One region of the Kyrpidia spormannii genome, then DNA from elsewhere that is predicted to be linked to it. Evidence: riboswitches for the same ligand, from Rfam matches in the RefSeq annotation. Region 1 holds a riboswitch; each other region holds the start of a gene.

Region 1 (7,313 bases):
GGATAAATTTTTGTGGCCGGCGGCGCAACAGGCGGACGATGAGCGGGAAATCTCCCAGATCCCGCCGGGCCACTTCCACGAGCCGCAATCCCCGAGCGCCAAATTCATGAACCAGCGCTTTGACCAGGGAAGATTTTCCCGTTCCCCGGTCTCCGTAAAGAAGCACATTGTTCGCCGGAAGTCCCAGGACGAATTGTTCGGTGTTCTGCAGCACCTGTTTGCGTTGCCGCTCATATCCGACCAGATCTGCCAGGGTGATGGGATCGGGCTCGATGACGGGGACCAGCCTCCGGCTTGGCCCTTCCCATTTAAATACCCAGTGCCGAGCGGCCGGACCGCTGCCCATGCTTCGGAATGCCCGGGTGAACAGATCGGCGAGGTCCGCCCAGTCTTCCGTCGTCTCCAGAGACCGGGCCACCTCGGTCAACTGGTCGCTGAGCCACTGATTTAACAAGGTGTCCCCCCGGGCGGTCGAGGCAGCCGAAGTAAAGTCCGGAGACAAGACCTCTGGCCCAAGGCCTAAAGATTCGAGGAGCGGAGCGGGATCCAAATGGTATAAAGGGCGCACTCGCCTCAGATCTGCCGCGAGGCCACCTTGAAGCGCCCGACGCCATTCTTTCCCCTCATCCGGAGACGGGAAGGTCGAAAAGAACAGCCGGTGAAGGAGGTACGATTGCCATAGGGAGACGGTGGCGGGGAGGGGGATAGGATCTTCTTCCGCGGCAAAGCGGAGGAGAGCGCGGAACCAGGGCGCTGCAACCTCGGGGTTTTTGGTTTCTATCCAGTCTTCGGCTGCCGCGACGGCTGGGTCGTCGGACAACCCCTGGAAAAACATCCATGGGACAAGGATTGAAGGCATGATGCACTCTCCTTAATCAATCAGCATCATTGGGTTCGTCCCCATTGTAGGAGACTCGGGGCCGCGGGGCAAGGGAGCGGCGTGTATCGGAATGGGAATTATGGTATTCTGGCAATGAAAAGGTGTGGACACCGAGTTGCGGGTGCGAGTGAGATGTCATCCCCGCCCGGGCCCAGAACGGATGGGCTCAGGAGTGCGGGGAGGGGAGATGGAGGGGATCCAGATGGTGGAGGAAGGTCAGAAGGCACCGGATTTTACACTTCCCACCGGGACGGGCGAGACGATGAGCCTGGCGGATTTTCGCGGAAAACCGGTGGTACTGTACTTTTATCCCCGGGACAATACGCCGGGGTGTACGAAAGAGGCCTGTGGATTTCGCGATCTTCACGAGGCCTTTTCCGAAGTTGGCGCCGTCATCCTCGGGGTGAGCACCGATTCCCCGAGTTCTCACAAAAAGTTTGCGGAGAAATATCAGCTTCCCTTCCCGCTGTTGTCCGACGAGGACGCAGCAGTTTCTACGGCCTACGGCGTGTACAAGGAGAAAACCCGCTACGGGAAGAAATCCATGGGGATCGAACGAACCACCTTCCTCATCGACGGCGACGGGGTGATCCGCAAGATCTATCCTCGGGTGAAGGTGGAGGGACACATGGAGCAGGTATTGGAGGATGTCCGCCATTTGAGCAACGGCTGAGGGCGGGGAGCCGGCCTGGCCGGCTCCTGGCAATCACCGCCGGTTGAGGCTCCGGAAGCGGCGTTCGACTCCGTGGTAGACGGAGCGAAGGACGGCGGCCCCGGCAATGGAACCTGCGCCGATCATAAGGGCAATCCATAAGGGCACTCCGAGGAACCAGCCTGCCCCGAGGGCGACGGCCAGTGAGAGAAGGACTGCGGGTATCGGATGCATGACGCTTCCCCCTTGTGTGAACGTATTGTGAACGAATCGCTCATTGCCAAAATTCCCTTTTTCATGTATGATGGTTAAAACGGAGACGCTGAGTTCCATGTCCAGTGGAAGCGGAGGACCCATGTGTGGGGTGAATCCGGGCGGGCTGTTCTCAGAAGATTTGAGAATGTTTCATCCGCTCGGTAGGGTGAGCTCTCCACCCGAACCCGTCAGCTAACTTCGCAAGCGTTGGAGGGAGCGGTGGCGAAAGCCCCGCCTGGCCAAGGACTTCTCATAGGCGGGGTTTTTGTGTCCCTGCGGCTCCCCACCACCCCGTGGCGTCTCCGTTCGCGAAGCAGTACCGTGTATGAGGCGCGCCGGATTGCCACACGCTATGGCAAAGTCAAAGGCGTGCAAAACGTCGGGTACCTTCCGCGCATCAGACATTGACAAGGGGGGATCGAGGAATGGGTGAGCACGTTTTGTTTTCAGAAACGGAAGATACCCGAACTCATTTTGCCACGTTGGATGTGGCCGGCACGCGATTCGATCTGGCAGTGACGTATTCCCAACATTTTATGGGCAAGAGCATTGTGATGTGCCTACAAACCGGGCGGGCGAGCATCATGGACGCCCACGACGCCGAAGATCCGCAGCGGGTGGCCCAGCATTTTGGAATTGACGACGGCGAAACGGCCACCGAATTGGGCCATTACCTCACGAGCGTTTTGTCCTATCCGCCACGAGGCGAGCAATTCTGATGCAGGCTTGTGCGTGCCCTTTGCTACGGGCGCGATTTCTCTCCCTATGCTTATCCTGTGTGTTGACCACCATTTGCCCACGATGTCAACTTCCGATGGCTCAGCGTCGATCTTGTTGGTTCGGTTTCAGTATCGCCTCATCAATGGCCTCCGGGATGCCGGGTTGGCCCGTCGGACGGCGGACGTGGTCGTCCGGTGCCGGGGCCGCCAAAAGGCATCCGGAGGATTTTTTGTTCTTGGCGGCCGAGCAATTGTGCCGGGGATGAGTCCGGTGGAACGGAACGGGGGGACGGGGAGGATGGAGATGCCCTTGTTGTATCGGACCTGGAAAAGGTTTGTGCGGGAGGGGACGCTGGATGCCCACCGCGTATCCAGGGACGTGTCCGAATCGTGGGTGCGGAGTCGGCGCTACGGGGTGGATCCATACCGGGACCGCGGAGACATTGTGCTGGAGCCGGAGGATTTAGAGTTGCAGCGTCACAAGTACGCTGACGTGATTCGAGAAGTTGAATCCTTGGTACATAAAATTCATGGTTTATTGATGGAGCAGCGGATGGTCGCTTTATTCTGTGATGCGGATGGACGAATCCTGAGCGAGATCGGGCATCCGGACACCCTTCGAAGGGCACGGGAGATCCAGTTTGTTCCGGGGGCTGACTGGTCGGAGGCGGCGGTGGGCACCAATGCGATCGGAACGGCGCTGGAGGTCGGAAACGCTGTCTACGTGGCGGGGTACGAGCATTACGTGGTGGCGACACACCCCTGGTGTTGTGCCGCCGTGCCTCTCCGCGACCCGAAGGGGAACGTTTTTGGTGTGTTGAATTTATCTGGCCCGCTGGAATCGGCCCACCCCTATCTCCTCGGCGTCGTGGCGACCATGGGAGCCCACGTGGAGGACGTCATCGCTCGGATGCCCCAACAGGGGGGCGAAACGGTGGAGACCCAGGAAGGAGGAGTTGATTTTGAGGGGATGATCGGCAAAAGCGCATCCTTCCGTAGGTGTATCGACTTGGCGGAACGGGCGGCCCGGGTGGATTATCCGGTGTGCCTCTTGGGAGAGACGGGGACGGGAAAAGAACTCCTTGCGCGGTGGATCCACCGGAGAAGCGGCCGAAGAGGTGGCCCTTTTGTGGCCCTCAACTGCGGGGCGATGCCTGAACATCTCCTGGAAAGTGAATTGTTTGGCCACGAGGAGGGGGCTTTCACCGGTGCCAAAAAAGGGGGATATCCCGGGGCTTTTCGGCTTGCTGAAGGAGGAACTTTGTTCCTAGACGAGGTTGGGGAGATGCCTCCACAAATGCAGCTCGCCCTGCTTCGAGTCCTTGAAGAAAAGGCGGTTCGACCGATTGGCGGCCGGGAGGAGATCCGGGTGAATGTCCGGCTGGTTTCTGCTACACACCGGGATCTTGGGTTACTCGTTCGCCAGGGGGCGTTTCGGGAAGATTTGTTTCACCGCCTTCATGTCCTTCCGATTCACGTTCCGCCGCTGCGGGAGCGGAAGGAGGACATCCCTGATTTAGCGCAATATTTGCTGGATACGACCGGTACGGGCAAAAAGTTGAATCCCGCAGCATTGCGCCTGCTCCAGGACTACCCGTGGCGAGGAAATATACGTGAACTACGAAATGTTATGGTTTGTGCATCAGTTTTTGATGATTCGCGGATCATCGGCCCCGAGGGGTTGACTTCATTTTTGGACGCTGAAAATATAACCGGGGCCATGCCCGGAAGGAATATCCCCAGTCGCAAAGAGGCAGTGGTAGATGCCCTTCAGAACACCCGCGGAAATGTGTCCGCCGCCGCTCGGCGGCTGGGGGTTTCCCGAAGCACCCTGTACCGGTGGTTGAAACAAGGCGGAACAGGATGGGACAGGTGAGACGTTGCATGGGCCATTCCCGGAAGCGGTCAGACAGAAGGTTTTACGGGCAAAATTCCGGGGGATCTCAGGCGAATTTTGACGATTGGTCAGCCGGTGCATAGGCCGGCATGTTTTTTGCATATGTTGAGGAAGGTGTTGATTCTTTCCACAAGGGGGGAGCCCGGGTGGCCATTCCTGCGGACAAGCTGACGTGGATGTACGAGACGATGGTCAAAATCCGGTATTTTGAGGAAACGATGGTGAAGGTGTACACCGAAGGCAAGATGCCCGTGTTTAACATCGGAGCCGGGACGGTGCCCGGAGAAATGCATCTGGCGGCGGGTCAAGAACCGGCAGCCGTGGGGATCTGTGCGCACCTGCGTAAGGACGACACGGTGACCGCCCCGCATCGGCCTCATCACCACGCCATTGCCAAAGGGGTCGATCTGAAGCGCATGACCGCGGAGATGTTCGGGCGGGAGACCGGGCTTGGGAAAGGAAAGGGCGGGCACATGCATTTGTTCGATCCCACGGTGAAATTTTCCTGCAGCGGGATCGTGGGGGCGGGGATGCCCCAGGCGGTGGGGGCGGCCCTCAGCAACAAAATGAACAACACCGACTGGGTGGCGGTGGCTTTTGCCGGGGAGGGAGCGGCGAATTCTGGGGCTTTTCATGAGTCGTTAAATCTCGCGGCTCTTTGGAAGTTGCCGGTGATTGTGGTGATCGAAGACAATGCCTACGGCATCTCAGTGCCAAAATCGAAATCGACGGCTGTGGCCAATAATGCCGTTCGTGCCGCCGCCTATGGGATACCCGGGGCCCTGGTCAAAGACAATGATCCCTTAGAAATGTACCGGGTCTCGGAAGAAGCGGTGGCCCGGGCGCGGCGCGGGGAGGGCCCTACCCTCATCGAGATCGAAACGTATCGGTATCTCGGTCATTTTCAGGGCGATCCGGAAGTGTACCGGGAAAAGGACGAAGTGAGTCACTTGAGGCAAAAAGACCCCATTGAGCGGTTAAGACGGTACATGGTCGAGCAGGGGGTCGCCGGGGAAGAAGAGTTGGCCGGGTGGGAGGCCCAGGCGAAGCGGGAAGTGGACGAGGCCTACACCTTTGCCCGGGACAGCGCCTGGCCCCGGGGGGAAGAGGCTCTCGAAGACGTATTCGCGAAGACCTCGGAAGGCTAAAAGGTCGAGGATCGGTCTGCCCCCGGAGATGATGGGTACTTGTTGTTTGGCGCGACGGGTTGAGAAAGAATGAGGAGGGATCGAAGTTGACGGCCACGACTGGCAGAAGGTTGACGGGGTCAAAGGCGTTGGCGGAGGCCATCGCTCAGGAAATGGAGCGGGATTCCCGGGTGTTCGTCATGGGGGAAGATGTTGGGAAATACGGGGGGATCTTCGGGTCCACGGAAGGGCTGTTCACCCGCTTTGGCCCGGATCGAGTGAGGGACACGCCCATTTCTGAGACTGGCTTCATCGGGGCGGCTATCGGTGCCGCGGTAGAGGGGATGCGGCCCATCGCCGAGCTGATGTTCGTGGACTTTTTCGGGGTGTGCATGGACCAGATCTATAACCATATGGCCAAGATCCACTACATGTCAGGCGGGAATGTTAAAGTTCCGATGGTGTTGATGACGGCGGTGGGGGGCGGTTATAACGACGCTGCCCAACATTCCCAAACGTTATACGCGACTTTTGCGCACCTTCCGGGCTTGAAAGTAGTGGCCCCGTCGACGCCCTATGATATCAAAGGAATGATGATCTCGGCCATCCGGGACGACAATCCGGTGCTGTTCATGTTTCACAAATCCTTGCAGGGGCTGGGGTGGATGGACCCCATTCCAGAATCGGAAGGCGAAGTGCCCGCCGAACCCTACACAGTGCCTTTGGGGAAGGCGAAGGTGGTGCGGGAGGGCCGAGATCTGACCATCGTGGGTGTTCAAATGATGACCCATTACGCCGTTCGGGCGGCCGGGCGGCTGGCGGCCGACGGAATCGAGGCGGAGGTCGTGGATCTGCGTTCTCTTGCCCCCTTGGACCGGGACACCTTGGTGCAATCGGTCAAGAAAACCCACCGCCTGCTCGTCGTGGACGAAGACTACCTGTCGTATGGGATGACGGCAGAAGTGGCGGCGACGGTGGCTGAGCGGGCATTGTACGAACTGGAGGCCCCCGTTCGGCGATTGGCGATCCCGGATGTCCCCATTCCTTACAGTGACCCCTTAGAGGATTTCGTGCTCCCCGGGGTTGACGCCATTGAGCGGGCGGCCCGGGAATTGATTCGGGAGGCGTAGCCGATTCATCACCTCATTGGGAGGACTAGACATGGAAGTACGAATGCCGAAAACCAGCGAGGAAGGATACGACAGTGTGGTGGTGTTTTGGCACGTTCAAGAAGGAGCCTCTGTCAAAGCCGGGGATGTCCTGGTGGAAGTCCAGACCGAGAAAGCCGTGAGTGAAGTAACCGCCCCGGTGGACGGGGTGGTGACTAAGATTCTTAAACAGCGGGGCGAGACGGTGGCCGTGGGGGAAGTGCTGGCAGTGGTCGACGAGGCGGCATCGGCGGGCGAGACCGGTATGGCCCCTTCGTTTTCGGGGATGGCCGAAGCGCCGGTGCCCCCGGAGAAGGTGCAGGAAAAGCCGGAGCCGCGCTTCGTGCCCGCTTCGCCCCGTGTTCGTCGATTGGCCCGGGAACTGGGGGTGGATTTGGCTGCCATTGCAGGAACTGGGCCCGGTGGCCGCCCCACGGAAGACGATGTCCGCCGGGCCGCTGCGGTGGGGCGTGAAGAGGTGCCGGACGGGGCCCCGGATACCGGCCATCGGGCGCCGACGATGGCCGATGCCGAAGGGGTGCAGGAGCGTCAGGTTGCAATTGGGGAGGCGGCCTCATCTTCGTCCCGGCTGGCTCAGGGCCCGGGGTGGGGGGTGAGGCGGACCATCGCCCGAA
Region 2 (7,313 bases), 1.0 Mb from region 1:
GCCACAAAATTTCCCGTCCCGCACTTCCCGGGAGCGGGGTTCAAGCCACTCCGGCGCCTCAAGCCCGTAAAACTGCACCTTCCGGCCGTGCGGGGCCGCCCGGTAGGCCACCGGATCGTCCCCGTTGATCAGGCACAGGGAGCCCTCCGGAACCCGGGCCAAGGCCCCGGCGACAAGATCCACCACCCGGTCTAGTTCCCCGTAGCGATCCATTTGATCGCGGAAAAAGTTGGTGACCACAACGACCCCCGGACGGAGGTCCTCGACCACTTTCTCCACGGTGGCCTCGTCCACTTCAAACACCGCGGCCTCCAGGTATGAACGGTGTCTTTGCAACTGCTCCACCACCGCCGTGGCAATTCCTTGGACGAGGTTCGCCCCCAGGCGATTGCTTACCACCTGCCATCCGTTATCGTTAAGCCATGTCCCCACCAGGTTACTCGTCGTCGTCTTGCCGTTCGTCCCGGTGATCAGCACCACTCTGCCGGCAAACCGATCTCCGACTGCCGCCAAGAAACCCGGGCATAGCCGCATAGCGACGACGCCGGGCAGCGTCGTCGCCTTCCGGCCGGCGACCCGCAGGAATCGGGACACAATCCGGCCCGCTGCCAGAGCCGCCCAAAACTGCCATCGTCTCGCCACCCCAGCCGACCCTCCCGCACACATCCATGGGACTATCATACCATATTTTCTCGGGAGGACATGGGATGTTTCCTGAAAGAACCGACCTCGATGCCATCAGGCTGGAAACAGCGCCTGGTGCAGGGCTGCCAGCTTGTGCCCGCACTCTCGCCACTCCATCTCCGGCACGGAATCCGCTACGATACCCGCCCCCGCTTGCAGATAAAACACGTCCTCGATGTGTACGACGCTTCGGATCATAATGGCCAGATTCACATTGCCTTTCCAATCGATAAACCCCACCGCCCCGCCGTAGGGGCCTCGGTCAAAAGACTCCAACTCGTCGATAATCTCCATGGCTCTGACCTTTGGTGTACCGCTCAGGGTGCCCGCCGGAAACGTGGCCAGAATCGCATGAAGGGGCTTGACGTCCGGCCGCAATTCGCCGTTGACATGAGAAACGATGTGAAAGACGTGGGAGTATTCTTCCACCACCATCAGTTGTTCCACGACCACGGTCCCCGGCCGGCACACCCTCCCCAGGTCATTTCGGCAGAGGTCCACCAACATCAGGTGCTCGGCCCGTTCTTTCTCATCCCCGAGCAAATCTTCCACCAGCCGGCGATTCTCCGCGTCGGTCATCCCCTTTCCCTTTGATGTCCCCGCGATGGGGCGCATCTGGGCCACGCCTCCCTGGACCCGGAGCTGGACCTCCGGGCTGGCTCCGAAGATGCGAAAGTCCCCATAGTCGCCGTAAAACATAAAAGGTGAAGGATTCACCCGGCGCAGCCGGTCGTACACCACCAAGGGATCCGACTTACTCCTGACCCGCAGGCGCATGGAGGGTACGATTTGAAAAATATCCCCATCGGCAATATACTTTTTGGCCTTTTCTACCCGGTGTACAAATTCCTCTTCAGTGACGTCGTGGTACACCTCAATCGCCGGCTCCACATCCCCAGACAGATCTGGCAGATCCTCAATCCCGGATATCCACTTCAAAGCCCGATCGAGATCGTCGCGTTCCTCCCCAAAGCGATGGGCGTAGACCTCGAACTGGTCATCCGTGACATGAATGACCGTTCGGAAAACCCGTAGACGGATGTCATCCAGACGCCGGTCATCCACCGTGGTGTGGGGTAGCCGCTCAAAATATCGAATCGCATCGTAGGCCACGTATCCGAGAAACCCGCCCGCAAAAGCAGGCAGATCCTCGGCTGGCGCAAACACATCCGAAACCGCCGCCAAAACCTCCGCCGGGCCCGCGACCATCTGACCGTCTTTCACCAACCGCTCCTGGTCCAGCCGCGCCCGCACCGTGGCGGTCACCGACTCATCTCCAGAAACTGCGATACCCTCACCTTTGAACCTCAGCTCCAACACGGGGTCCGCTGCCACCACAGCCAGCCGGTGCTGAGCCCGGGGGTCTGACACCGAGTCCAGGAGAAAAGCTCGCTCGGCCCCGATCTCTCCCGCGATCACCCGAAAGAGTGCAAAAGCGTCCGCACCGGCCCGGCGGGGCACCGTGTGGCGCCGGGTGGATACCACGACCTGCAAGCGCTCCACCACGCTCACCGCACACCACCCCCCGCCGACAAAAGGACCGGTTCCGCGTCGGCCACACCGAGAAAATCCGCCAGGATCTTCATCCCGCCATCGGTCAGGATCGATTCGGGATGAAACTGGACCCCGTACACGGGCAAGTCCCGGTGACAGATGGCCATGATTTCGCCTTCCTCACTACGAGCTGTCACTCGAAGCTCCGAAGGTAGGGTGGTTTCATCAACAATCAGTGAATGATACCGAGTGGCGCGAAAGGGATTGGGGAGACGCGAGAAAAGAAAGGAACCATCGTGGAGAATCATCGAGGTTTTTCCGTGCATCGGCCGCCTGGCGTGAACCACGCGCCCTCCGAACACCTCGGCAATGGCCTGGTGTCCAAGACACACTCCGAGCACCGGCACCCGGCCGGCAAATCGTTCGATCACCGCCATCGAAACCCCTGCATCCCGGGGCGTTCCGGGTCCTGGCGAAATCACGACGTGACTGTAGGCGTCAGGATCCAGCTCTTCGGCAGAGATCACATCGTTCCGAAGGACACTTACTGGCATTCCCAGAATCTCAATATACTGGACGAGGTTGTACGTGAAAGAATCATAGTTATCGATCATCAAAACCAAGGGTGACCCTCCTCATCTCGACTCCACTCAGCTCGGCTCTTCTCCGACTCCGCCCCGGGCGAGCGACGCGCCTTCGCTCTCCTTCGGATCCCCCGGATTGGCCTCATTCTATCTTTGCCAATTCTCCCTGTCAAGCAGCTAACCGCAAAGGTGGTGGCACAGCCGTCTGACCCTTCCCTCGCCCTCTTGACCCTGAAGGAGTTCAAACGAAAAAAGCCCGCCTCACGGCGAGCTCTCGGTTTTTTTCTGGCGGAGCTGACGGGATTCGAACCCGCGATCTCCTGCGTGACAGGCAGGCGTGTTGGGCCTCTACACTACAGCTCCAATGTGGTTGCGGGGACAGGATTCGAACCTGCGACCTTCGGGTTATGAGCCCGACGAGCTGCCAGACTGCTCCACCCCGCGACGTTTTGGTGACCCCAGGGGGATTCGAACCCCCGTTACCGCCGTGAAAGGGCGGTGTCTTAACCACTTGACCATGGGGCCTTGGCTCCCCGGGCAGGATTCGAACCTGCGACCACCCGGTTAACAGCCGGACGCTCTACCACTGAGCTACCGAGGAACGCGCCTCGTCCGAGGCATTGGTGGAGGTAAGCGGATTCGAACCGCTGGCCTCTAGAGTGCGATTCTAGCGCTCTCCCAACTGAGCTATACCCCCACGTGGTGCCGAAGGTCGGACTCGAACCGACATGGGTTTCCCCGCACGATTTTGAGTCGTGTGCGTCTGCCAATTCCGCCACTTCGGCATCGCTTCTGAATCCTCGGCACCTGACTGCCGAGTCCGGAGTTCAGTGTCCAAATCCCCGTTCGTCCTCGGGATCTAGACGCAAGGATGATTATATAAGCCAACTCGCCGCCGTGTCAACCCCCCCAATTTATTTTAACAGACGAACATTCCGCAGCACACAAGACGCTGATCCAGACCGCCGCGATGGCAAACCGCCTCCCCGGGCAGGGCCGTAGCCAAGGCTCTCCTTCGCCCTGGACTACGGCTCTCCGTTCCTTCGAATGCCGTTTTCGTCAGTTACTGACGACCCACCGATCCCCTTCTTTGGTCAAAACGAGCACAGCGTTAGGATCATTGTAAAACTGCACCCTCGCCTCGGAACCGGTATTGGAGACCAGCTTCACATTCACTGCGTTCTGATCGAGGTTCTGCCACAACTGTCGCAGGACGTGGTCCGCCTGGCCGCTGTTGCGGAAACTGCTGCTCAAAAACTGACTTGCTTTGTCAAACTGCTGAAGCTCTACGTAGCCGATAAAATTATTCGCCACTGCTACGGGATCTTTGGCTTGTCGAACCGGATCCATCACGAACTGTAAGACGACCAGGAATAATACCCCAAGGACAAAAACGATGCCGGCTACCCTTCGTCCCTGCAACATCTTTCGCCTCCATCGCGATCGGCATGTGCGGCCGAAATTCCTATTCTACTTACCGCCATCCTCAAGAAGGCCGCTGACGGCATTCCCGGCAGAGACCGTGAACCTCGATCCGCTGTTCCGTCACCGCGAAGCCCAGTTCCTCTTCCATCGCCTCGGCCAGCCCGTCCAATTGCGGGTGATAAAAATCGACGATCTTGCCGCAACGGTCACACACCGCATGATGGTGCGGGACCATATTGACATCAAAGCGGCTTGCGTGATCTCCGGCCGTCAGTTCCCGAACCAAGCCCGCCTCCTGAAACGCCCGCAGATTGTTATACACCGTCGCCACGCTCACATTGGGATAGGACGGTTGAATGGCCCGATAAATCTCATCTGCCGTAGGATGCGTTCGATGAGACAACAGGTATTGGAGGATGGCCGTCCGTTGCGGGGTGATGCGAACACCGCGCCCTTTCAACAGACCCACCGCTTCATCGTAGGACCGCATGGCCACCACCTCTCACATCTCTCTAGCTCCCTATAAATATGATTATATGAGAAAACCGCGGTTTTTGCATAGGTTTAAACTGGGAACACTTTTTGTCCATCCTTCGACAAAATCTCTGTCATTCCGACAATCCTTGCATATCCGCCGCCACCCGTCAAAGTTGCTCCGCCTTCAAAAAACAGGGGCCGATTCAGGAACTCCCTGAAAACGGCCCCGCTCCTTTTACTTCCCCAAGACTTGCACAGTCACCTGTTGCATCCCGATGTCGAGCAGTTGTTGCTGATCCAGCGGCAAGAACACGTCGATGCGATTGCCCTTGATGGCCCCTCCCATGTCCGAGGCCACGGCGTAAAAACCGTCCGGCGAGATCCCCGGAGCGTGAAAACCTTTGATCAGCACCCGGGATCCCAGTGGAATCACCCTCGGATCCACGGCCACAACGCCTACCCGCAGAGGCTGGCCAAAGGCATCCACATCCCCATATGGGCCGGAGTTCCCCGGCCCATACACCGTGGCGGTCATGGTCCTGACCGCCACCTGGGAAGGCGCTTGAGCCTGCCGCTGAACCGGCTGTCGGTTCACGGGTTTCACGACTGGCTTCACCGCCGTCGCCGCAGGTTTTGGTGCCGTCTGCCGGACTTCCTTCTTCACGGGAGCCGGCTCGAGAGCCTTGGCGGGCGGTGCGGAGACCTCCGCAGGCCGCCCGTTGCCCTGGGTAGTGTTTTGCGGAGCGGGAGCAGCCGATTCACCCGGCGCCGGGGCCGGCTGTGCCTTGGATCCCTCATCTCCGCGATGCACGGTCACGGTTGCCCCGGCCTCGGTCGGCGAAAGGGAGCGACTCGCCAATCCGGAGACACCGTCACCGCCATCAGATTTGACCGAGAAAGCGTGATACAGGGAGGGACCGAACGCCCCTGTTCCCACCGACTGCATGCCGAACGACAACGATGCCGCCAGCACCAACCATACGGAAGGGCTCACTTGCCTCTCTCCTTTCGGCGGCCTCCGGGGTTAGCTGCCGGGTTCGGTCGAAAGGTCGCCCGATGACCACCGGGTCATTTCACCCCACACATTTGGTTCCCCCGTACGCCACGCCCGGAATTCCGGAACTGTGGCGACTCGGCCGGTCGTTTTTTCAAAGGTCGTGTCCCAGTATACCCGCGACATCCCCGGATATCCATATGAAGTTGGCGGATCTTTGTCCAATTTTTGGGTTCCCTGTAATAAATCACCTATCTCCATCCATGACTAAACTCACCGCGTGACAGATCCCCGGAATGCTGTCCCCTTGTTTAACGCTGGTCGGAGAATGAAGCGCACCGGTCCCGCATAAGAGCACCCTCCGATAGCGACCCTGACGCATCTGATTGACCGCCCACCCGTACATCACCACAGCCGAGCACCCGGCTCCACTGCCCCCGGCGAATGCCCCCTGGTCTTCCCGGTAGATCATCACCCCGCAATCTTCAACCCGTTCGGTTGGCGTAACCCCTTGGCCTTCCAGAAGCTGCTTGGCAAAGGTGAGCCCAACCCGGGCTAGATCCCCGGTGAGAATGAGACCGTAATCGTCGAGACTCCGACCGAGATCCTGCAAATGAGCCACAATGGTCGCCACCGCTGCCGGGGCCTCGGCGCTGCCCATGTCGAAAGGATCCTTCAGTCCCGAATCCACCACCCTGCCGAAGGTGGCCGCCTCCACCCGGGGGCCCGTCCCGGGTTCTAACAAGGCCACACCCGCTCCGGTGACGGTCCGCTGGGCGTAGGGAGGTTTTTGAACCCCATACTCATTGGGAAATCGATACAATTTTTCCGCCGCATATGTGTGACTCACTGCTCCGGTCATCACCCGGTCCACCGCGCCGCTCTCCATCATCATCGCCGACAGGGCCAACCCTTCCACCGTCGTGCCACAGGCGCTGTAAATGCCCAAATACATCGAGCCGAGGGAACTCGCCGCAAAATTCGTGGTGGTGATCTGATCCATCAGGTCCCCGCCGATGTACAGAGGAATGTCTTCTTTCTCCAACTGCGCTTTGCGCATGGCCAGATCCATCGCTTCCTTGAGCAGCGTCCGTTCCGCTTTTTCCCAAGTCTTCTGCCCCATGCGCATATCGTCGTGGAGCCGGTCAAAATACTTCGCTAAAGGCCCCTCCGCCTCTTTTTGTCCCACCACCACCCCGGTGGTACGAATGCCTATCTGCCGTTCGAAGACATAGGTTTGATGGCCTACCCGTCCCATTCCGCCACCTCCTCCCGGTTCTCACGAACCGGCGACCCACAGTGCTTTGACCAAGGCAACGAAAAAAGCTGCAGTCACCCCGAAGGCGAGAATTGGCCCGGCCAATTTAAACATCTGCGCCGCCGTCCCCAGGACCAAGCCTTCGGACCGGTGTTCAATCGCCGCGCTGGCCATTGAATTGGCAAACCCCGTCACCGGAACCGCCGACCCCGCACCGGCCCACTGGGCGAAGCGGTCATAGACACCCAACCCCGTGGCCAAGATTGAGAGAGCGATCAACGTGGCCACCGTGGGACCCGCCGCCATCTCTTTGTCCACGCCAAACCACCGCATCCATCCCGTCTGAATCAGCTGCCCGAGCAGGCAAAGAACCCCGCCGACGAAAAATGCGCGGATG
Region 3 (7,313 bases), 1.1 Mb from region 1:
GAGCAAACAGGCCGCCTGGGACCCGCGCCCCGAAAGGGGATCGCGTCCCAGGCGGCCGCCGCCCGACCTTCACCGTGGATCGTCGTAACAAATCAGAATCACTTCTTTCCCCAGCTCCGAGGAAAGCTTGGCCTCAAAAGTTTGCAACTCCTCCAACACATGAGGCGGAAGCTGCGAGAATCGATAATCCCGGCGATCGACCGATTGTTCTGTGCGCGGCTTCACGGCTATCCCCCTCCATAAAACGCGGTCACACACCTATCTTAACCCGCACATTGACGAGCTAATCCAGGGAGTCAACAGATGCCCGGTTTGCATAGGCTGCAGTGCCGACATGAAACGCAGGAAAGGAGTGGCCCCACCATGGAACCCTTGCCTCAACACCCCCACGTGGAACATGTCGTCTTTACCCGGGTACTGGACCATCTGACGGCGAGCGAATATGCTCTCGCCGTGCTCTGCTCCGTCAGTCGACAGATGAAACTTTTCGCCGTGACAAAGGACCTGCCGGGTTTCGATGAGTTTTATCGGGAGATTTATGAGAGTTCCTATCACCGGATCACGGCGAAAGGAAGCGTCCGCCGCATCTTAGCCGGAGATCACCACGCCACCGTCGTCGCCATTGCCGTTCACAGCATGCACAAAGCGGCAGAACACGACCGCTTGGCTGGGGAAGCCGTCCACCGAATGGCTGCAGCGGAAGCGAAAGAAGACGCCCGGCGGTGGATCACTTCTGTTCGCGCTTGGCACGAGCGAACCGCGACCGAGTTGCAGGTGGCCGTGACCCGAACCCGGGAATCGGTGGGTGAAGCGTTCTGGACATCCGCCCTTCAGCTCGATGATTGATGTTCAAACAGGACCCGAAGAACCAATTCCGCTGTGGCCACATTGGTGACTAAGGGCACATTGTGGACATCGCACACCCGGAGCAGAGCGGTGATGTCCGGTTCATGAGTCTGTGCCGTTAAGGGGCTATCAGTGCCACCCGTAGCACGACATTTCCCCCTTTTCCTCGTCGCGTCCCACCCGGGAAACCGTAGACGGAGAGAGGTCTCTGTGCGAACCAGTGTATCATAACCGAGGGAATTGTCGTACGTGAAAAACGCCATGGGATCCCCACGGCGTTTCCTGTGTCAACGACGATCGAGGCGGAGAAACCCCGCTTCAGCCCGGTACCTTCATCCACCCGTCGTTTGTTGTAAGTCTTCCAACATATCCTGCAGTTCCATCCGACGAATCAGAATCCTGACCCGCTCGGCCCGATCCGCCCACATCCACTGATCGAGCAGAGACTCCTTCTCTCGTTCCAATTCCTTGATGCGGTCCTGTTCCACGCGGATTCACCTCCTGGCATCCAATATGCCCCGCAACCCAGAGGTTCATCCTTAGGAAACCCGCGCTTTTGTGAAAAAAGGCACGATCTAGACAATGACCGGGGACCGGCCCACCCAAAAGAACTGAGCCTTCACTCCAGTCTCAGGTTCGGGGCCCATTCCGGGAGTCCCGTGTTTTACCGGGTGTAAAAACCGACCGGCCCATCCAGAGCCCTCCCGCAACCAAAACCAGCCAAGCCACTCCACCGAGGAGAGCCCTTGACCATACAACGCCCTCCGGTCTCCAAAAAGCTCCTCCAAAAAAAGACTCGACGGCAATCATAGGAAAAGTCCCGAGCAATGTCCCCACAAGAAACGACCGATACATCATTCCAGAGATTCCCGCCAGCCCATCGATGGCCGATGACGGGATGACCGGAACCAACCGGGTGAGCGCCACCAAAATCCATCCTTTTGAGGCCGCTGCCCGGTCCAGGCGCTCGGCGAGAGGATGATCCCTCCACCTGCGCCGGACCCACCCGCGCAAAATCCCGCGGCTGAGCCAGAACAACAGCGACGCTCCTGCGGCGATACCTAGCCAATTGATCAAAAAACCCGGAAGCGCGCCAAACAAAGCAACATTCGCCCCGGCCAGGACCACGAAGGGGATGTACGGAAAAACAGCGTGGGCGACGACCAATGCGGCCGCCGCCCCCCAGGCCATATAACCAAAACCCCTCAGGTGAGTGAACCAGTCCCCGGGGTTGGGCGAAGGGTGGCCGCCGAGCCCTCGATGCACCCATCCTGCAGCGAGGATCAGCACCGCCACGAGGATCAGCCCTTGCACCCACCGACGACTTTCTCGCACCACCCCGGGTCCTCCTTTCGCCATTCCTCCCCGATCTACAATTGAGGTTTTGTGAAGTTTTGGGTCGGCGCTGTTAGTGGTCCGACATACCCGTCAATTCGTACCCGGCCTCTTCGATGGCTTCGCGGAATTGAGGTTCTCGCACCTTGGATCCGTCGAACTTCACCAATGCCTTACCCTTATCAAGATCCACATCCACCTCGTGAACTCCGGCCAAGGCAGACAAGGCCGACTTCACGGCGTGTACACAATGACTACAGGACATACCTTTTATATGCAGGACTTTTGTCTCCAACTTGCTTCCGACCTCCACCCAAAAATTTATTTCGTAAAGAACTCAACGGCTTCCATCAGTTCCGTGATGGCTTCCTCCCCGCCGTTCGACTGAATGGCCCGGGTTACACACCCACGGGTGTGCGCTTCAAGCACCGTCAGTGCGACTTTGTTGGCAGCCGCTCGAATGGCCGCCAACTGGGTGAGAATATCTACGCAGTACCGATCGTCTTCAATCATTTTCTGAACCCCGCGCACCTGTCCTTCAATTCGGCGGAGACGCTGGATCAGCTCGTCCTTGACATCGGCGTACCCGTGCAACCGGTTCACCACCTTCGGCGCTATCTTACCATACCGGAGTATCGTAAATCAAACGCCTCGAAGCAAAGCGACGGCCCGTTCGGGATCCAGCCCGTTGATCCCCGCCCCGGTTCCAATGACAAATCCCGAGGAAGTGAAAATCCGCGCAAACACCAAGAAGCGAAGGTGATAATCCTCATCCCGGTCGTGACACAAAATAATGTTGTATGCCCGTCCATCAATAGCCTTCTCCAGTGCCCCCACCGCCTGGTGCAATACCGCCGCCATACCCGTAAGGACATCGTCAGGTATCGATTCGAAAGCCCCCACGTGGCGCCGGGGAGTCACCCACATTTCAAAAGGGTGCATCGAGGCGTAAGGGGCAAAGGCCATCGCCCATTCATTCTCGGCCACCAGGCGTTCGGGAACCATCCCGTCGATCTCGCGACAGATCGGACAACAACCCGCCCGTTGCAGCCTTTGAAACCCCTCCCGCTCCCGCTCGATGGCCGGAGGAACAAAGGGCAGAGCGTATAATTGACTGTGAGGATGCGGTTGTGTACCCCCCGATTGTCTTCCCCAGTTGCGAAACATGGATACGTATACGACCCCGGGGTGGTCGTATAAATGTTTCATCCGCTCACGGATGACCCACAGCAGCACGGCAATGGCCTCTGCAGAATGTTGGCCGAGCATCCGGTCGTGCACCCGGCTCTCCACCACCAATTCCTGGGCCATCCCTTCCGGCACTACCGGGTATAGATTATCCCAAACACTGATGGCGTCATCCCCCACAGGATAAACCTGTTTAATCGATTCAGAGGGATGACAGAAAGGACAATGCCCATCGATGTAGCCATTGGGTTTCCGTCGGTGATCGATGTATAGAATTGGATCCCCCGTGATGGCATGGAACCGGACGTGGTTCATGTCGACCCTCTCCCTCTTTCGCCGAGGTGATCCCTTATAAAAAGGACCGCCAGCAAGCGGTCCCTTTTACGTGCCTCCCCGATTCTGTCTCGCTTGTATCCGAATCGCGCCGTTCTCGCCCTAGACGCCCAACATGGCGGAAAACTCCATGGATCGACCGCTGGCCAGGATCACTTCGCGAAGCGCCTCAATGACGGAGCCGATGTCGGCTTTCCCCCGCAAGCCGTGGGGATTCCCGACCTCCACTTCCCGCAGGTCGGGGTTGTTTCTCAAATTCACACCGACTAAACGCGCCACTAAGCGGATCGACCCAAAAGGCAATTCGAATCGCCTCTCATTGAGCCGGATCCACGGAACATGTCCGTCCCCCAGCCGGATCGACACCCGAACACACCTCGGGTCCTTGACCCTTTCCTGCAACACCCACCCACTCTCCTTTCGCTTACGGGGTTAGCTGACGGGTTCGGGTCGAGAGCCACCCTACCGGCCTTGGCCGGATTCACCCCAAAGTCCTGGGTCCCCCGCTTCCGTTGTCCGGAACTCAGCGCATCATGACCCCCCCGGGGCACATCATTATTGTATGCCAATCCCGCACAAACAGCAACGCCGGTTTCTGTTGAAAATTCCGCCGACACCACGGCGTGACGCGCTCATCGGCGCCCTTCAAATAAATTCTGCAGCTCTGCACAATATATGCTCAGTCAACCGCCATCCTTGCACTCACGATATCCAACCGGAGGGAGAGGAATGACCCACCGCAAACCGTGGCTTTGGTTGCTCGCAGGACTCGTACTTGGGCTCAGTTTACAGGGGGTGCGGACCGCCATCCGGCACCGCGGCCGCACTTCTCCCGTCCCCTTTGGGCCATCGGTTTATCATACGTTGTTTGGACCCGCTGATCATCCCACCCCACCGTCACGAAAATCACGTTCGCGAAAGTGAATCCCGGCGCTCCTCCAAAAATATCCACCATCGACACCATTGGCCCCATCAATACGTGAAGGGAAAATACTGCACCCCTCCGGTCACGTAAATCACACTCCCGGTAACCATGTCCGAATCTGGATGACACAAAAACTCAACCACCCGGGCCACGTCTTCTCCAGTGGCGGGTCGACCGGCGGGTGTAGAACCTACCGTGGACAAACCCGCCTGGTTTCTGGCGTCGACGATCGCCCCTTCTTTAAATGGATCTCGGATATCTCCGGGACACACCATGTTGACCGTGATCCCGTAGGGGGCTTCTTCCGCGGCCAAAGTCCGGGTAAACGAAAGCAACCCCGCCTTGGCGCCAGCGTACGCCCCCCGCCCTTCCCAAGGCATCCCGCCCTCGATCTGGGGATACCCAAAGGTAATGACCCGCCCAAAATGATTTCCCCGCATGTGGGGAATCAGCCAGCGGGCGTGCCAGTACGCGCTATGTAAGTTGCCGGCGACGAGCTCCTCCCACTCCCCGGCTGCGGTGTCTGCCAGAGGCGTCCGTTTGACCCGAAACGGTCCAACCGCGTGAATCCAGCAGTCAAAATCGTGTTCCCGGCTCAACCACCGATCCACTTGTTGCCTGGACCCTGCGTCACATTGAACCGCCCGCACACCACCAAGACTCCACGTCTTTTTGAGACCTCCGTCGGACTGCTCTCCCACCTCGGCGCGATCCCGTCGGTAGGTCACCACCACGTCATGGCCGCGCCGGGCCAATCGCTCAGCCACGGCTCGACCCAGGCCGGCGATCCCCCCGGTCACCAAGACTTTCAAACCCGCTCCCTCCGATCGCGTCTCATCCCTTAGAATTTCTTAATTGGAATCTTGCTCACCATGAGCGCAGATAAGAGGATCTCAGCCGCCGCAAACCCGAGAAGGTGTACATCCCTCGAGACGAAACTGAGCAACCCGAGCACACCGCCGGCAAACGTAATGGGCACCCCGAGAAAGCCCCCGCTGAACCGTTGCACATTGTAGCGAGCCAACCGCAGTGCGCCGCAGAGCACATAAACCATGGACAACGCCCCACCCACTAGCGGCAGATGTTCCATGTACACCTGGGTATACACCAAGAGCGCCGGGGCCACCCCGAAAGACACCAGGTCGCTCAGACTATCCAGCTCCCGGCCAAAATCGCTTGCAATCCCCAACCGCCGGGCCGTGGAGCCGTCCAGGCGGTCAAACAGCACCGCCACCATCAACGCCACGGCAGCCCAGTGAAACAAATGCATGGACGACAACAGTACCGACAACAGCCCGAGGGACAGATTGGCGGCCGTGATCGTGTTCGCGGCATATTTCAGCCAACGTCGGGTCGGATTCGGCGGTACCCGCCGGATCCGCAGCTCCGTTCGTACGGGATTTCGTCGCACCCTCAGGCCCCCCCAGGCATACTCACAGCGCAGGGGGCGGATTCCAACCTGCCCCGACCCCTCCGCGCCCTCATTGTACTGTATCCCGGGGAAGGGCGTCCATGAGCGTTTTGACCTGCATGATCCCCAAAGCTCCCCTGTCATAGCCCGTACAGAGGGCCAAATTTCTCACGCCAGTACCGGAGGAGGGGCTCGGCGACCGGCCGGTCGGTACCCGTCGCCCTCTTTAACACCTCGTGAGGTTGCAGCTCCCTCCCGGGCCGGTGAACTTTTTCCCTCAACCACTCCCGCACGGCCGCCACATCCCCTTCGGCCAGCCGCCGGTCGAAGCCGCCCAGGTCCCGATCCATGGCCTCCCAGAATTGCGCCGCATACACGTTTCCCAATGTGTAAGTCGGAAAATAACCAAAGCTCCCTGACGCCCAGTGCACGTCCTGCAAAACACCGTCGGCGTCCCGGTTCGGTTCGAACCCCAAAAGCGCCCTAGTCTTTTCCCTCCAGGCCTGCGGCAGATCGGCCACCTTCAAATCCCCGGAGATCAGAGCCCGTTCCAATTCATAGCGTAAGAGAATATGAAGGTTGTAGGTGACCTCATCCGCCTCGGTACGAATGGGAGAGGGACGGACATCGTTGATTCCCGCATAGAACGTCTCAATATCCAAATCGTTCCACGCCGGACCCAGCCTCTTTGTCAGTTCGCCATAATAGTGCTCCCAGAAGGCCCGGCTGCGGCCCACGACATTCTCCCAAAACCTCGACTGGGACTCATGGACCCCGAGGGATGCTCCGGCGTAAAGGGGGGTTCCCGCTAGGTCCGGATCGATCCCCTGCTCGTAAAGCGCGTGACCACCCTCGTGAAACGCACTGAACAACGCACTGCGAAAATCCTCGACGACATACTTCGTGGTTACCCGCACATCTCCGGCATTCAACGTGATCTGAAAGGGGTGGGCCGTTTCATCGAGGCGCCCCCGGTCAAAATCATACCCGATGGTCTTGAGCGCCCATCGACAGATTCTCTGCTGGGTCTCGACCGGTACCGGACGAGCGAAAACCCCGGGATCGGGCCTGCGCCCAGACTCGGCGATCTCCCCCACCAGGGCGACGGTGGCTTCTCTCAGCGTCGCGAACAGCGGGTCGATCTCGGCTGTGCGCACGCCCGGTTCGTAGAGGTCGAGGAGGGGATCGTAGGGGTCCTTCTCGTAGCCCCAGTATCCGGCGAACTCCCGGGTCATCGCAACGATTTCCTCGAGATATGGTTGAAGGAGGGCAAAA

The links. Region 1 has a riboswitch for cyclic di-AMP ahead of CVV65_RS11930 (DUF3055 domain-containing protein). Riboswitches for the same ligand answer to the same signal wherever they lie in the genome.
Region 2: another riboswitch for cyclic di-AMP. It lies ahead of CVV65_RS06820 (3D domain-containing protein); the one in region 1 lies ahead of CVV65_RS11930 (DUF3055 domain-containing protein).
Region 3: another riboswitch for cyclic di-AMP. It lies ahead of CVV65_RS06485 (hypothetical protein); the one in region 1 lies ahead of CVV65_RS11930 (DUF3055 domain-containing protein).

What each region holds. Positions count from the first base shown of each region.
Region 1 covers NZ_CP024955.1:2,369,116-2,376,428, reverse strand. The annotation lists gene CVV65_RS11945 (ATP-binding protein) at 1-859, opposite strand, end outside; gene bcp (thioredoxin-dependent thiol peroxidase) at 1,083-1,553, shown strand; gene CVV65_RS11935 (hypothetical protein) at 1,587-1,766, opposite strand; cyclic di-AMP (ydaO/yuaA leader) riboswitch at 1,843-2,009, shown strand; gene CVV65_RS11930 (DUF3055 domain-containing protein) at 2,213-2,506, shown strand; gene CVV65_RS11925 (sigma-54-dependent Fis family transcriptional regulator) at 2,619-4,382, shown strand; gene CVV65_RS11920 (thiamine pyrophosphate-dependent dehydrogenase E1 component subunit alpha) at 4,550-5,551, shown strand; gene CVV65_RS11915 (alpha-ketoacid dehydrogenase subunit beta) at 5,638-6,660, shown strand; gene CVV65_RS11910 (dihydrolipoamide acetyltransferase family protein) at 6,692-7,313, shown strand, end outside.
Region 2 covers NZ_CP024955.1:1,349,397-1,356,709, reverse strand. The annotation lists gene CVV65_RS06875 (Mur ligase family protein) at 1-642, opposite strand, end outside; gene CVV65_RS06870 (anthranilate synthase component I family protein) at 739-2,196, opposite strand; gene CVV65_RS06865 (anthranilate synthase component II) at 2,193-2,801, opposite strand; tRNA gene CVV65_RS06860 (tRNA-Asp) at 3,049-3,125, opposite strand; tRNA gene CVV65_RS06855 (tRNA-Met) at 3,130-3,206, opposite strand; tRNA gene CVV65_RS06850 (tRNA-Glu) at 3,213-3,287, opposite strand; tRNA gene CVV65_RS06845 (tRNA-Asn) at 3,289-3,363, opposite strand; tRNA gene CVV65_RS06840 (tRNA-Ala) at 3,384-3,459, opposite strand; tRNA gene CVV65_RS06835 (tRNA-Leu) at 3,463-3,547, opposite strand; gene CVV65_RS06830 (hypothetical protein) at 3,822-4,187, opposite strand; gene CVV65_RS06825 (Fur family transcriptional regulator) at 4,249-4,677, opposite strand; gene CVV65_RS06820 (3D domain-containing protein) at 4,900-5,658, opposite strand; cyclic di-AMP (ydaO/yuaA leader) riboswitch at 5,663-5,812, opposite strand; gene spoVAD (stage V sporulation protein AD) at 5,906-6,916, opposite strand; gene spoVAC (stage V sporulation protein AC) at 6,938-7,313, opposite strand, start outside.
Region 3 covers NZ_CP024955.1:1,301,771-1,309,083, reverse strand. The annotation lists gene CVV65_RS16750 (hypothetical protein) at 70-225, opposite strand; gene CVV65_RS06515 (hypothetical protein) at 364-846, shown strand; gene CVV65_RS16745 (hypothetical protein) at 1,179-1,334, opposite strand; gene CVV65_RS06505 (TVP38/TMEM64 family protein) at 1,477-2,184, opposite strand; gene CVV65_RS06500 (heavy-metal-associated domain-containing protein) at 2,255-2,494, opposite strand; gene CVV65_RS06495 (metal-sensitive transcriptional regulator) at 2,503-2,775, opposite strand; gene CVV65_RS06490 (galactose-1-phosphate uridylyltransferase) at 2,824-3,684, opposite strand; gene CVV65_RS06485 (hypothetical protein) at 3,805-4,107, opposite strand; cyclic di-AMP (ydaO/yuaA leader) riboswitch at 4,108-4,241, opposite strand; gene CVV65_RS06475 (SDR family oxidoreductase) at 4,675-5,439, opposite strand; gene pssA (CDP-diacylglycerol--serine O-phosphatidyltransferase) at 5,469-6,038, opposite strand; gene CVV65_RS06465 (carboxypeptidase M32) at 6,179-7,313, opposite strand, start outside.